2 linked regions of the Chitinophaga caseinilytica genome follow. The protein of the gene in region 1 interacts with the protein of each later gene in a pairwise test. Links are inferred from orthologs where the notes say so. Each region holds a gene or a part of one and is shown in the gene's direction. Other genes may lie near its edges. The genes, in order: WJU22_RS06095 and def.

Region 1 (3,284 bases):
CGCTCAGCGCCAGGTATTCTCCCGGGTACAGCAGCCAGGGCCGCCGCACCACGGGCGAAGGCGCCTTCCAGCCGTCGTCTGCCCGCACCGCCCAGCGCAATTCAGCCAGCTCAACAGGATACCGACCTTTATTATAGACTTCCAGGAAATCTTCCGTTCCCGCCTGCGGATCGGGGAGAATTTCGGTGATGACGATGTTTTCGGGGATGGAAGGCCGGCCGCAAGGGACCGGACCGCTGCCGGGCATGGCGCGCCCGGTACAATCTTTCAGCCCGGATGCGCGGAGCTGGAACATGGTCCCCCGGGGCATGGGTTCCGCCAGTTTCAGCAAAACGGTTTGGAAAGCCGGCGGTTCGGGGACGGCAGCGGCGATGCTGCGCTCCGAAGCATACGCGGCGATCGCGGAAGCGGAGGTACTGTCGACCGGCGCGGAAAAATGCAGGCGGACGTGGAGGCTGTCTGCCGAAGAAGCGCGGAGCAGCGCCGGCAACGGAGGTTCCGGGATCTGCGCCGCCACGGAATTGGCCCTGCCGGGCGTTCCACCGGAAGGGTCGTTCGAAAACGCCCAATTCACGGCACCTGCGCAGGGGAATGCGGGGTCTTTCATTTCGAGGCTCCATCCGCCGGAAGATTTGAAGCTCCCGGAAAACGGCCGCATGTCGACCGTCACGGCATGGATCACGCTTCCTGACGGGGATTCCAGGGAAAGGAGGTCTTCTTCATTATGTAACGCGAAAAAACTCCCGGCATCAACGACCGGGTGAAAAAGCGATGTTCCCTTCCGCGGGGCCACCACTACATAGCCGCCGGGCGACAGTGAAAAAGCGGGGAGCGTGGCCGAGCCACCGTTTCCACTCACTTTCCATCCGGCGAGGTTGATGGTGCGGGGAGACAGGTTCCTCAGTTCGATGAACTCATATTCCGGCAGGGAAACCGGGGGCGAGGGGTCTGCCATGATCTCGTGGATAATGACGTCGTGCGGCAGTGGGAGCAACGAATCGCCGCATGGCGCGCACATCAGCGCGCAGGCACAAACAATGACATGCATAACTTACATTTTTAATGGGTCAACAATCTGGCCGAATATATCAAAATTGTCGTTTGATATATTAATTTTGGGGTCTCATTTTAATTCATAATCAAAATCATGAAAGTAGCCGTAGTAGGCGCCACCGGATTGGTAGGCACCAAAATGTTGCAAGTACTCGCGGAAAGGAATTTCCCTGTGACGGAACTGATCCCTGTCGCTTCCGAAAAATCTGTTGGTAAGGAAGTGATGTTCAAGGGTAAGCCGTACAAGGTAGTAACCGCTGATACGGCTATTGGAATGAAACCGAACGTAGCCATCTTCTCCGCCGGCGGCAGCACCTCCACCGAATGGGCGCCCAAATTCGCGGAAGCGGGCATCACCGTGATCGACAATTCCTCCGCCTGGCGTATGGACCCCACGAAGAAACTCGTGGTACCCGAAGTGAACGCGGACGTGCTCACGCCGGAAGACAAGATCATTGCGAATCCTAACTGCTCCACCATCCAAATGGTGATCGTTCTCAAACCGCTCCATGTTAAATATGGCATCAACCGCGTGGTGGTGTCTACATATCAATCGGTGACCGGCACCGGCGTGAAAGCGGTAACGCAGCTCATGAACGAGCGCCAGGGCATTGCAGGTGAAAAAGCATATGCACACGAAATCGACCTGAACGTGATCCCCCAGATCGACGTGTTCCTCGACAATGGTTATACCAAAGAGGAAATGAAGATGGTGAAAGAAACGGTGAAGATCATGGGCGACGAAAAAGTGAAGGTGACCGCTACCACCGTGCGCATCCCTGTAATGGGCGGCCACAGCGAAAGCGTGAACATCGAGTTCGACAAAGACTTCGATCTCGCGGAAGTGCGCAACATCCTCGCGCAAACGCCGGGTGTGGTTGTGGTAGACGATCCTTCGAAAGCACAATACCCGATGCCGAAAGATGCGCACGATAAAGATGAAGTTTTCGTAGGGCGTATCCGCAGGGATGAAACGCAGGCGAATACACTGAACCTCTGGATCGTTGCAGACAATCTTCGCAAGGGAGCGGCAACAAACGCTGTACAAATCGCGGAATACCTCAACGGTAAAAACTGGCTGTAAGCATTCCTTGTAAAATAGTTATCCACAACGGCGCGGAAGGTCCCGCGCCGTTATTTTTTGTGTTAATACTGCTATCATCTTGCAGTTCAAGTCATTAACGAAAAAATATATTTTACCGATTTTCATTCATTATCATTCAACTATACGCATAACGCCGCCATGTGTCATTTATTCTCAATGTTTTGCGGCATTGAACATTTGGAATTTGCGTTTTTTTAATTTAAATTCACTTCCCCGTCACACATACGACGAGGCATATACGAATACTAGCGACTCTATTGACAAAAACGCGCAATGCGTTGACTGTACCTGCTTTCATCATTTTTTGTTAATGCAATCTGGACTAAAAACTACACGGAAGTAGTATAGATTTGTGAGGGATATAATTCACCTTTGACATTACAATCCTATGCTAATAAATTCTTTATCTGTATTATCCATGAAAACTAAACTATCAAATTAAACACCCTCTTTGTCCTATGAAAACCAACGCAAACCGTGAACTTTTGTTAATGCACAAGTTCACCGAAGAATGGAGCACTAACTTTTCCTCGCAGGTTTCCCGCATCATGAACATCGTTGATCAGAAGGATACGATGGATGGCATTATGCCTATCATCGAAGTGGCGAATGTATATAACCAGCGTTTCGCGCAGACGAGGATCGACAAGGAAAATTTATTAAAGAACCGTAAATCGCGTCCGTTTGAGTTTTTGATACACAAGAATTGATTTACTGTCTTTATTATTTTGCTACAGCAGTCTAGTTGCCGGATGTCTAAGCAAGACTTCTCCGGTAACTAGCAGGGCGGGGAGGGTATTTGGATTAATCTTCCTGAGCGGTATTCAGGAACCCTATGAAAGGGAGCATTGTCGAGAACACACGAAGAATTTCACGGACGAGCGTAGGTTGGGTAGCCGCCTCGTCGGAGACATGAGTTGTAACCACCAGACTTTTTAATTTGAGATAAGCAATTGCGGGATTGTCTTCATGATACCCCTGCGGCGCGTTCTTCAACGAGTCGCCGTTCACTTTTCCAAACAGGCGGATAAAATCTTTCGCCCCAACGATCCGCTGAAATTCAGCGAAGTTATAATCTATTTCCTGGCGCACTTTTTTGAGCACGGGAGGCTCGGGCATCCACAGT
Region 2 (3,035 bases), 4.7 Mb from region 1 along the record:
GCTCGGTGTGGGGCTGTCGCTCGCGCCCATCGGGGCTTTCCTCGCGGTAACGGGTTATTTCAGCCTGCTGCCGGTGCTCCTGAGCGTGATGGTGCTTTGCTGGGTGAGCGGGTTCGACATTATATATAGCCTGCAGGACGAAGATTTCGACCGTTCGCAGCAGTTGCACAGCATTCCCGCATGGCTGGGCAAGCCCGGTGCGCTCCGGTTTTCGGAAGTGCTGCACGTCATCACGGCGGCGCTGGCCATCGCCATCGGGCTCATGGGCGGGTTCCACTGGGTGTACTGGATCGGGGCGGCCGTATTCATCGGCATGCTGATCACGCAGCATAAACTGGTGAAACCCGACGATCTGAGCCGGGTGAACATCGCTTTCATGACTTCCAACGGGATCGCGAGCGTCGTATACGCCGTGTTCGCCATCGCCGATATGTTTATTTTCAAAAACTGACGAATGCCGAGAATAATGGCCATCGATTATGGCAAGAAACGTACGGGACTGGCGGTGACCGACCCTTTGAAGATGATCGCCACCGGGTTGGGGATGGTGCCTTCGCATGAGCTGATTCCTTATTTAAAGAAGTATTTCGCTGGGGAAGCGGTGGAGCTGATCATCATCGGTATGCCCCGCAACCTGGACGGTTCCGCGACAGACGCGACGGCCCTGGTGCAGGAGTGCATCCGCATCCTGAAAAAGCACTTCCCGGAAATGCCTCTTAAGCAGATGGATGAGCGATTCACTTCCAAAATGGCTTTCCAGAGTATGCTGGACAGCGGGTTGAAGAAGAAAGACCGCCAGCAGAAGGGACTTGTAGACGAGATCAGCGCCACGATCCTGCTGCAGGAATACCTTCAGTTCAACGGATGACCGGAATTTTCGTAAATTTGCATTTTCCAACAGATTAGCATTAACAATGATATTACCAATCGTAGCCTATGGAGCTGCCGTGCTCCGGGAAGTTTGTCCGGACATCACGCCCGATTACCCGAATCTGCCGCAATTGATCGATAATATGTGGGAAACCATGTACGCCTCCAACGGGGTGGGCCTGGCTGCGCCGCAGATCAACAAGCCGATCCGCCTGTTCGTGATCGACAGCAAGCAGATCATCGATAACCTGGAGGAAGACGAGCAGAACGATTTTCCGGGTGATAAGGGTGTGAAGCAGGTGTTCATCAACGCGCACATCGTTGATACCGATGGCGACGATTGGGCGTATAACGAAGGATGCCTCAGCATCCCGAAAGTGCGGGAAGATGTGTACCGTCCCGAAAAAGTGACGCTGCGGTATGTAGACGAAAACTTCCAGCCGCACGAGCAAACCTTCCATGGCGTAACGGCCCGGGTGATTTTCCATGAATACGACCACATCGAGGGCAAACTGTTCATCGATTACCTGAAACCGCTGAAGAAGCGCCTCATCAAAAGCCGCCTCGACGATATTTCCAAAGGAAAGATCCGTGTGGATTATAAGATGATCTTCCCCAAATAATCCCTTCAAGAAAAGGCATTAAAAAATATATTTATGCCTGATTAATTGATATTGTAATAATTTTTATTATTTTAGGGCCACTATTTCCGAATCCAACACTTGGGAACCTCTAATACATATACCGAAATCGAACTGGTGCAAGGCCTCCGCGCGAGAGACCAGCAGATATTCGGGTACCTGTACGATCACTATTCGCCTGCGCTGTATGGTGTGGTGCTGAAAGTGCTCAATGATGAAAATGCTGCCAGTGATGTATTGCAGGAAGTATTCTTAAAAATCTGGCGGGGGATAGAAAAATACGACACAGAGAAGGGGCGTCTGTTTACCTGGATGCTCAATATAGCCCGCAATACCGCCATAGACACACTCCGTTCCAAAGCCCACAAGCTGGATCAAAAAATCCATGAACTCACGAATGACGTATATCTACAAACAAGTCAGCTTGCAGTTCATCCATCCGTGGATCATCTTGGCCTCACCAAGGTGCTGGAAAAGCTGAGCAAAGAACAGCGGACGATTATTGATCTTGCCTACTACAAGGGGTGCACCCAGGAAGAAATCGCCAGGTTGCTGGATATTCCATTGGGAACGGTGAAGACACGGATGCGCAACGCCATTATCCAGTTGCGCAACATTTTAAAACAGTTGTAATCAGTAAATAGCAAAGTGGACGTTCAACGTTACATATCATCCGGTATCATTGAAAGCTACGTCGCCGGGCTGGCCACCGACCCTGAGGTTCGGGACCTGCACAGCGCCATGGCCCAGTCGCCGGAGCTGAAAGCCGCCGTAGACGCGGTTCAGCTCGATATGGAACGGTATGTCGAAATGCAGAGCGTTCCGCCGCCGCCCACTGAAAAAGATAAATTATTCCTCCTCATCAATAATGACCAGTCTGCCGAAATGGTAGACGTCATGGCCGCAGGCCCCGTGCCCGCATACGCCTATGAGGCCGAAGTTCCCCGTGAGCGCAAGCCCCTGCAACTCGTGCATCCCGCATGGAGGGTAGTGGCCGCCGCCGCCATCGCCGGGCTCATCGGTTGCGGATATTACATCTTCCAGCAATCCGGCCAGCAGAACGAATGGAAAGCGAAGTACGAAGCGATCGTCCTCGAAAAGGAGACCATGCTCGCCGAAAACAAAACCTTCCAAACCCGGATGGAGGAAAGCCAGACCATGCTCACCACTATCCGCAACATGAAAACGGTCAACATGTACACGGTTACGCCCACCAGGCCCGGCCTGCTCGCCACCGTTTACTGGAACCAGAAAACACAGGAAGTTCTCCTCACCGTTCATAACCTCCCCGAGCCCGCCGCCGATCAGCAGTACCAACTGTGGAGCATCGTCAACGGTAAACCCGTAGACGCCGGCGTGTTCGAAATGGGCAGCGCCGCCACCGGCTTCCAGAAAATGAAAGCCGTTCCCGGCGCCCAGATGTTCGCCGTTACCCTCGAAAAGAAAGGCGGATCGCCCACGCCCACCCTCACCGCCATGTACCTCGCAGGCAAAGTGGCCGGCTGATAACCCCGCAGGCCCGAT

The links.
Region 2: the proteins of WJU22_RS06095 (region 1) and def interact in binary tests that used the Escherichia coli proteins (3 or more experiments, as listed by UniProt). The link is inferred for Chitinophaga caseinilytica from one-to-one orthologs.

The regions. Positions count from the first base shown.
Region 1 is NZ_CP150096.1:1,426,586-1,429,869, reverse strand. The notes cover bases 191-3,142. They hold WJU22_RS06095 (aspartate-semialdehyde dehydrogenase), read left to right. Parts: upstream 191-1,147; coding sequence 1,148-2,137; downstream 2,138-3,142. Other genes in these bases: WJU22_RS06085 (DUF2461 domain-containing protein), read right to left, coding at 2,963-3,142; WJU22_RS06090 (hypothetical protein), read left to right, coding at 2,617-2,868; WJU22_RS06100 (lamin tail domain-containing protein), read right to left, coding at 191-1,048. Outside these bases: more of WJU22_RS06100, read right to left, coding at 1-190; more of WJU22_RS06085, read right to left, coding at 3,143-3,284.
Region 2 is NZ_CP150096.1:6,110,049-6,113,083, reverse strand. The notes cover bases 1-2,703. They hold def (peptide deformylase), read left to right. Parts: upstream 1-914; coding sequence 915-1,493; downstream 1,494-2,703. Other genes in these bases: WJU22_RS25275 (anti-sigma factor), read left to right, coding at 2,160-2,703; WJU22_RS25280 (RNA polymerase sigma factor), read left to right, coding at 1,629-2,144; ruvX (Holliday junction resolvase RuvX), read left to right, coding at 455-868; WJU22_RS25295 (UbiA-like polyprenyltransferase), read left to right, coding at 1-451. Outside these bases: more of WJU22_RS25275, read left to right, coding at 2,704-3,017. UniProt on the Escherichia coli protein: Removes the formyl group from the N-terminal Met of newly synthesized proteins. Requires at least a dipeptide for an efficient rate of reaction. N-terminal L-methionine is a prerequisite for activity but the enzyme has broad specificity at other positions.